DNA from 2 places in the Luteimonas composti genome. Region 1 is predicted to be linked to the other one. Evidence: riboswitches for the same ligand, from Rfam matches in the RefSeq annotation. Region 1 holds a riboswitch; the other holds the start of a gene.
The links. Region 1 has a riboswitch for cobalamin ahead of ACFQ2D_RS05125 (ribonucleoside-diphosphate reductase subunit alpha). Riboswitches for the same ligand answer to the same signal wherever they lie in the genome.
Positions count from the first base shown of each region.

Region 2: linked by a shared signal. The riboswitch ahead of ACFQ2D_RS06355 (TonB-dependent receptor domain-containing protein) and the one ahead of ACFQ2D_RS05125 (ribonucleoside-diphosphate reductase subunit alpha) in region 1 are both predicted to bind cobalamin.

Region 1 covers NZ_JBHTKU010000002.1:94,482-98,801, reverse strand. The annotation lists gene ACFQ2D_RS05135 (alpha/beta hydrolase) at 1-671, shown strand, start outside; gene zapE (cell division protein ZapE) at 664-1,830, shown strand; cobalamin riboswitch at 1,946-2,175, shown strand; gene ACFQ2D_RS05125 (ribonucleoside-diphosphate reductase subunit alpha) at 2,344-4,320, shown strand, end outside.
Region 2 covers NZ_JBHTKU010000002.1:380,131-384,450, reverse strand. The annotation lists gene bioD (dethiobiotin synthase) at 1-500, opposite strand, end outside; gene ACFQ2D_RS06370 (TMEM175 family protein) at 497-1,261, opposite strand; gene ACFQ2D_RS06365 (GAF domain-containing protein) at 1,305-1,787, shown strand; gene ACFQ2D_RS06360 (TfoX/Sxy family protein) at 1,784-2,161, shown strand; cobalamin riboswitch at 2,213-2,440, shown strand; gene ACFQ2D_RS06355 (TonB-dependent receptor domain-containing protein) at 2,554-4,320, shown strand, end outside.

The sequences.
Region 1 (4,320 bases):
TGCCCTCGCATCCCGACATGCCCGCCGAAGGCGGCAGCCTGCTGCTCCCCGGCCCCGCCGGCGCGCTGGAGGTGGCCGTCGATCCGCCCGAGGGCGACGCCCCCGCCCTGCCGCTGGTGGCCATCGTCTGCCATCCGCTCCCGACCGAGGGCGGCACCATGCACAACAAGGTGGTGACCATGGCCGCGCGCGCCCTGCGCGAGTCGGGCGCCACCACGGTGCGCTTCAACTTCCGCGGCACCGGCCAGTCGCAAGGCGAGTTCGACAACGGCGACGGCGAGCTGGACGACCTGCGCGCGATCGCGGCCTGGGTGCGCGCGCAGCGGCCCGGCCATGCGCTGTGGCTGGCTGGCTTCAGCTTCGGCGCCTATGTCTCGCTGCGCGCGGCGGCCGAACTGCAGCCGGGGCTGCTGATCTCGATCGCGCCGCCGGCGGGGCGCTGGGACTTCCAGGCCATCGACCTGCCCACCATGCCCTGGCTGGTGATCCAGGGCGAGGCCGACGAGATCGTCGATCCGCAGGCGGTGTACGACTGGCTGGAGCGCAGCGGCGCCCAGGCCGAACTGGTGCGCATGCCCGACACCAGCCACTTCTTCCACCGCAAGCTGATCGACCTGCGCGGCGCGATCCGCCACGGCGTACGCGCCTACCTGCCGCCCGCCGATGTCTGAGCCGGACGCGGCACCGCCGTCGGCGCGCTACCTGGCCGGCGTCGAACGCGGCGAGTGGGGCGATGATCCCGCCCAGCGCGAGGCGCTGCGGGCGCTGGACCGCATCCACGCGGCACTGCTGCAGCCGGAGCCGCGGGGCATGTTCGCGCGCCTGCTCGGCCAGCGCGCCGAGGTGCCGCAGGGCCTGTACCTGTGGGGTGGCGTGGGCCGCGGCAAGACCTTCCTGGTCGATCTGTTCTACGCCGGCCTGCCCCTGCCCGAGGTCCGCGGCGCCAGCCTGGCCAGCGGCGCGCTGCCGCAGCGCGCCCCCGCGCGCGGCCCCGCCGGCAAGCGCCGCACCCACTTCCACCGCTTCATGCGCAGCGTGCACGCGCAGCTGCGCGCCCACGGCGGCGAGCGCGACCCGCTGGCGACGATCGTGCACGACTGGCGCCGGCAGATGCGCGTGCTGGTGCTGGACGAGTTCTTCGTCAACGACATCGGCGACGCGATGATCCTGGCGCGGCTGCTCGAGCGCATGTTCGCCGAGGGCATCGTGCTGGTGACCACCTCCAACGTCGACCCGCCCGACCTGTACCGGGACGGCCTGCAGCGCGCGCGCTTCCTGCCGGCGATCGAGCTGCTGCAGCGCCACTGCCAGGTCGTGTACCTGGACAGCGACACCGACTACCGGCTGCGTGCGCTGACCCGCTCGCCGGTGTACCGCGCGCCGCTGGACGCGCAGTCCGACGCCTGGCTGGACACGCGCTGGCGCGAACTCGGCGGCGACGATGCGCATCGCGACGCCGGCATCGAGATCGACGGTCGCCGCATCCCGGTGCGCGCGCGCTGCAAGGACATGGCCTGGTTCGATTTCGCGGCCCTGTGCGAAGGCCCGCGCGGCACGACCGACTACATCGAGATCGCGCGCGAGTTCCATACCCTGCTGCTGGGCGGCATCCCGGTGTTCGACGAGTCCCGCAACGACGCGGCGCGGCGGTTCGTGCACCTGGTCGACGAGCTCTACGACAGCCAGGTCAACCTGGTCTGTACCGCCGCCGCGCCCGCGCATGCGCTGTACGCGGGCGAGCGGCTGGCGGGCGCGTTCGAGCGCACCGCCTCGCGCCTGGTCGAGATGCAGGGCGCGGAGTACCTGGCGGCCGAGCACCGCGGCGGCTGAGGGCGCCGGACGGCCGGATCCGCGCCCGCGCGAAGGACATCCGCGGGCGCATGGCGCCGACGTCAGGCCGGCGGCGCAGGCCACTACATTTTCGGTTGACCGCACCCGGGGACCCCACTATCTTGTGGCCGTCGGTTCTCCGCGCCTGGCGCGGGGATGAAAAGGGAAGCCCGGTGACGCCCGTCCATCGCGACGCGGCCAGTCCGGCACTGCCCCGCAGCGGTAACCGGGAACGAACCCGCCACCAGCACTGGAGCCTGCGCTCCGGGAAGCGGCGGGGGAGGTGGACGCCCCAGGCGTTCCGGACCCGGGAGTCCGAAGACCTGCCGACAGCCGCGCGCATGCACGCCGCGCGGTGCCGGCCGCGGAATCTCCGGGGGGAGATGGCTGGTGGAGCAGTCCGGGCCGCGCCCTGCGCCGTCCCGGGTTCTGCGACGCCGCTTGTCCACCCTGCCTCCAACGCCACGCCCGCCTGCGAGGGACAGGCCGGTCGTGCGACACCGCGGAGGACGCATGCCCCAGATCCACGACACCCCAGACACCGTCGCCACCGCCAGCGCGGGCCGGAACCGGGCGACGACGCCCGGCGAGCCCGCCGATGCCGCCCGCGCGCCATCGGACGGCGCCGACGGCGGCGACACGATCCCCACCCCGCGGGCCGACGCCACGCCCGGGGCCGACGCGGCCACCGGCCAGTGCGTCGACACCTGGATCACCAAGGAAGCCGGCAACCGCCGCATGCCGTTCGACCGCGCCCGGCTTGAGCGTGCCATCGACCGCGTCCATGCCGAGTTCCCCGCGCTCGACGTCACCGACTACAAGCGCAGCGTGCTGGGCTTCGTCGAGCGCAAGGAGGCGCTCAGCGCCGACGACCTCACCGACCACCTGATCCGCGAGGCCGAGGCCCGGGTCGACGTGGCCGCGCCGGAATGGGAGCTGTTCGCCGCGCGCCTGTACCTGCACCGGCTGTACAAGCGCGCCAGCCGCAACCGCTTCTACGACGTCGAGCAGAAGTACGGCTCCTACGTCGGCCTGCAGGAATCGCTGGCCGACCGCAACATCTATTCCAACGACATCCTGCGCGCCTACTCCAAGGAGGAGCTGCAGGACGCCGCGCGCATGATCGATCCGGATCGCGACCGGCTGTTCGCGTACAACGGCCTGTACCTGCTGGCCACGCGCTACCTGGCCACCGACCACGCGCGCAATGTCTACGAGCTGCCGCAGGAGCGCTGGCTGACCATCGCCCTGTACCTGATGCAGGACGAACGCCCGCGCGAGCGCCGCATGCAGCTGGTGGGCGAGGCCTACTGGGCGCTCTCGAACCTGTTCATGACGGTGGCCACGCCGACCCTGCAGAACGCGGGCAAGGTGGGCGGCCAGCTGTCGAGCTGCTTCATCGACACCGTCGACGATTCGCTGCAGGGCATCTACGACTCCAACACCGACATCGCCCGCGTGTCCAAGGGCGGCGGCGGCGTGGGCGCCTACCTCGGCTACGTGCGCGCCGCCGGCGCGCCGATCCGCGGCGTGCCCAACTCCTCCGGCGGCGTGGTGCCGTGGATCAAGCAGCTCAACAACACCGCGGTGTCGGTGGACCAGCTCGGCCAGCGCAAGGGCGCGGTGGCGGTGTACCTGGACATCTGGCACCGCGACATCGAGGCCTTCCTCGACCTGCGCCTCAACAACGGCGACCAGCGCCTGCGCGCGCACGACGTGTTCACCTCGGTCTGCATCCCCGACCTGTTCATGGAGGCGGTGGAGCGCCGCGGCGACTGGTACCTGTTCTGCCCGTACGAGGTGAAGCGGGTGAAGGGCTGGTACCTGCAGGACTTCTACGACGAAACGCGGGGCGCGGGCAGCTTCCGGGCAAGGTACGAGGAAGTCGTCGCCGACGAACGCATCCCGCGCAGGACCGTCAAGGCGATCGACCTGTTCAAGCGGATCATGGTCTCGCAGCTGGAGACCGGCAACCCGTTCATGTTCTACCGAGACGAGGTCAACCGGAAGAACCCGAACAGGCACGCCGGCATGGTGTACTCGTCAAACCTGTGCACCGAGATCCTGCAGAACATGAGCCCGACCCGGCTCATGCAGGAAATCATCTCCGGCAACCAGATCGTGACCACGAAGCAGGCCGGCGATTTCGTGGTCTGCAACCTGTCCTCGATCAACCTCGGCCGCGCCGTCGTCCCGCAGGATGGCCAGGGCGACCTGATCACCGACGTTCTGGAGCGGCTGATTCCGATCCAGGTGCGCATGCTCGACAACGTGATCGAGCTCAACGCGCTCCCGGTGCCGCAGGCGACCATCACCAACCGCAAGTACCGCGCGATCGGGCTGGGCACGTTCGGCTGGCACCACCTGCTGGCGCTCAAGGGCATCCACTGGAACGATCCCGAGGCCGAAGGCTTCAGCGATGCGCTGTACGAGCGGATCAACTTCCTGACCATCCAGGCCAGCATGGAACTGGCGAAGGAAAAAGGCACC
Region 2 (4,320 bases), 290 kb from region 1:
CCGTCTTCCAGGACCGCGCGCGCGCTCAGCCGCGCGTGGCTCAGGCAGCCCAGGCGCAGCCCCACCACCAGGAGCACCTGCCCTCCGACGGCATGGGCCATCGCCGACTGTTCCAGGCCGTCGCCCATCGGCGCCAGCCAGCCGCCGGCGCCCTCCACCACCACCGCATCGGCGCTGGCGGCCAGCCGCGCGAACGCCGCGAGCAGGGGCGGCAGCGCGACCTCCACCCCCGCATCGCACGCCGCCAGCTGCGGCGCGGTCGCGGCCGGCAGCGCGAACGGATTGACGTCGGCATAGTCGGGTTGCGGCACGCTCGCGGCCCGCAGCGCCAGCGCGTCCTCGTTGCGCCAGCCATCGGCCGTGCGCTCGCAGCCGCTGGCGACCGGCTTCATGCCGACCGCGCGCAGGCCCCGCGCACGCAGCGCGTGCAGCAGGGCCACCGACGCGAAGGTCTTGCCCACGCCGGTGTCGGTACCGGTGATGAACCAGGCGGTGCTCACGGGCGGTCCCGTTGCAGCGCCAGCCGCTGGCGTTCGCGCCGCACGTGGTACCACGGCATCCACAGCCCGAGCGTGGCGTAGCACCACATCGGCAGTCCGGCCAGCACGCGCAGCGGGCCCCGCAGCGCCGGATCGCGCCAGTACAGCAGCAGTGCCAGCACCAGGGCGGCCAGCGACACACCGGCGAGGATCGCGTGCGAGCCTACCTCGGTGCGCAGCAGGTGGCGCTCGTTGGCGTCCAGGCCCAGCGCGTCCGCCAGCTGCAACGCATGCGCGTTGAGCCGCCACAGCAGCCAGGCCAGCATGCCGAAACCGAGGCTGTAGACCAGGAAGGTGGCCTGCAGGTCGCGCATCGCGCGCCGGGGGTCGAAACCGAGTTCGCTGGGCAGCCAGCCCCCGGTGAGCAGCGACAGGAAGCTCGAGGCCACCATCCGCAGCGGATACACGTACACCATCACCGCCAGCACCAGCGCCAGGCTGAGCACGGTGGCGGTGGCGTCTTCCAGCCCGAGCCGCCGGCTCCAGCGGTTGTGCGCGGCCCAGAACATCATCAGCACCGCGAAACAGGCGATGAAGGTGGGCACCCTGCGCAGCGCGTCGATCAGTTCTGCGGCGGTCTGCGGCAGGTCGCTGGTGACGATCACCAGCAGGGTGATCGAGAAGGCGAAGGCCGCGTCGACGAAGGTTTCCAGCCGCGTGACCTGCGCGCCGCGCAGCCGGAATCCGGCCGCATCGCGCGGGAGCTGCTGCATCTGGTCCATCCACCCTCCGGGAGCGCGCGGGGCGCGCTGCTACACTGCCCCGATGTTCACTGCAGCCAGTGTAAGCGGCGACAAGCCGCAGCAGTATGCCCAGCTCGCCGAACAGGCGCGTGCCCTGCTGCACGGCGAACCAGACCGCATCGCCAACGCCGCCAACCTGTCCGCGCTGGTCTACCACGCACTGCCGCGGCTTAACTGGGTGGGCTTCTACTTCTTCGACGGCACCGAACTGGTGGTCGGACCCTTCCAGGGCCTGCCCGCCTGCGTGCGGATCCCGCTGGACCGGGGCGTTTGCGGCGCGGCCGCCAGCAGCCGCCAGACCCAGCGCGTGGAGGACGTGCATGCCTTCCCCGGCCATATCGCCTGCGACGCCGCGTCCCGCTCGGAGCTGGTGGTGCCGCTGGTGAAGGACGGCGCGCTGGTCGGCGTGTTCGACCTGGACAGTCCGGACCCGGCGCGTTTCGACGTTCAGGACCAGGAGGGGCTGGAAGCCATCGCCCGCATCTACGTCCAATCGCTGCCATGAATGCACCGTTGAAGATGCGCAACATCGGTCCGAAATCCGCCGCCTGGCTGCGCCAGGTCGGCCTTCGAACCAGCGAGGACCTGATCGCCGCCGGGCCGGTGGACGCCTTCATGCGCGTCAAGCGCGCCGGCTTCAAGCCCAGCCTGAACATGCTCTACGCGCTGGAAGGCGCGATGCAGGACTGCCACTGGCAGGACGTGCCCGAGGCGCGGCGCGCCGAACTGGTGGCCGCGGTCGAAGCGGCCACCGCCGAGCTGCCCGCCCCGCGCGGCCGTCCGGCGGCGGCGCCGGTCACCACCACCCACCACCAGGACGAAGGCCCGGCCGCCTCGTTCGGCTTCCTCGACGAGCCCACGGGCGACGAGCGCGACTGACGCTTCGCGGGTTGGACAACCGGTCCACCCCCGCCTGCCCGCGCTCCCGTACAATGCCGCCTGCTCCAGGGTGGCCCGCGGACGTTCGTCCAAGGGCTGAAACGGGAAGCCGGTGACGCCGGCGTCGCTTGCGACGCGGCCATTCCGGCACTGCCCCCGCAACGGTAAGCGAGTACGACCGCCGCATCCGCCACTGTGCTCCGGCACGGGAAGGCGCGGCGGTCGAGGCCTAGGCCTCGGCTCGCGAGTCCGGAGACCGGCCCCGGGGTCCACAGGTTGCGATGCGGAGGGCGTCGCGGCGTGCCGTACGCCGCCGCGTGCCGTCCGCCTGCTCCCTCCCTCGCGACTCCACGCCAGCAAGGCGCGCGGGGCGCGCGATGGAGCTTCTTGAAATGTCGAACCCGAACCTGATCCGCCTGTCCGTGGCCGCCGTGCTGGCCGCGTCCCCGCCTGCCGTCGCGACGCCGCAGGCCACCGATCTCGACGAGGTGCTGGTGACCGGCACCCGCACCGAGGTGCGGCTGGCCGAAAGCCTGCTGCCGGCCGAGGTGCTCGACCGCGACCAGATCGAACGCAGCCAGGCGCGCGACCTGATCGAGCTGCTGCGCGGCCGTGCCGGCGTCGACGTGGGCAACACCGGCGGACGCGGCAAGCTCAGCAGCCTGTACCTGCGCGGCGCCGAATCCGACCACGTGCTGGTGCTGGTGGACGGCATCAAGATGAACTCCGCCACCGCCGGCATGGCTGCGTTCCAGGACCTGCCGCTGGCGCAGATCGAGCGCATCGAGATCATCCGCGGCCCGCGGTCGAGCCTGTACGGCTCCGAGGCGATCGGCGGCGTGGTGCAGGTGTTCACGCGCCGCGCGCAGGCGCGCGGGCTGTCGCCGCAGTTCACCGTGGGCGCGGGCAGCCACGGCGCGCGCGAGGCCAGCGCCGGCTTCGACCTGCGCGGCGAGCGCGGCTGGCTGGGCGTGCATGGCGCCTACGATTCCACCGATGGCTTCAATGCCTGCCGCGGCTCGGGCGCGCTGTTCCAGGGCTGTTTCGCCGACGAACCCGACGACGACGGCTACCGCAACGTGTCGATCGGCCTGCGCGGCGGCGCGCAGCTGGGCGAGGCGACGGAGCTCGACGGCAGTTTCCTGCAGGCCGATGGCGAGAACGCCTTCGACGGTTCCTGGACCAACCGCTCCCGCGTCCGCCAGCAGGTCTCGGGCCTGCGCCTGCGCCACGCCCCACGCCAGGGCCGGCTTGAGCTCAGCGCGGCGCTGGGGCGCAACCAGGACCGCTCCGACGACTACCAGGGCCAGGAACTGCGCAGCGCCTTCCTCACCCGTCGCGACAGCGCCTCCCTGCAGGCCGACCTGGAGTTGCGCGCCGGCCACCTGCTCACCACCGGCATCGACCACCAGCGCGACCGCGTCGACAGCCTCATGCCCTATACCGTCGACGCGCGCGACAACACCGGCGTCTTCGTCGGCTACGACGGCAAGCTCGGCGCGCAGCGGCTGCAGGCCAGCGTGCGCAACGACGACAACGCGCAGTTCGGCAACCACCTCACCGGCAGCCTGGGCTGGGGCACGACGCTGGCCAGCGGCCTGCGCCTGTCGGCCAACGCGGCCACCGGGTTCAAGGCGCCCACGTTCAACGATCTTTACTACCCCGGCTCGGAAAGCCCGTGGCTGCAGCCGGAGACCTCGCGCAGCCTCAACCTCGGCCTGTCGCGCGCCACCGCCAGCCACCGCTGGTCGCTGGACGTGTTCGAAAGCCGCATCGACGACCTGATTGTGTTCGTCTACCCGCCGCCGGACTTCCTCGGGGTGGGGAGCAATATCGACCAGGCGCGCATCCGCGGGGCCGAGTTCGGCTTCGATACCACGCTGGCCGGGATCGATGTGTCGCTGCAGCTCAGCCATGCGGATCCGCGCGACCGCAGCGGCGGCGCCAACCACGACCGGGTGCTCGCGCGGCGCGCGCGCAATACCGGCCGGATCGGGCTCGACCGCGAATTCGGCCCGCTGCGCGCCGGCATCACCGTCAACGGCGCCGGCGCGCGCTACGACGATGCCGCCAACAGCGTCCGCCTCGGCGGCCATGCCACCACCGACCTGCGCCTGGAGTACGCCTTCCACCGCGACTGGACCCTGCTCGCGCGCGCC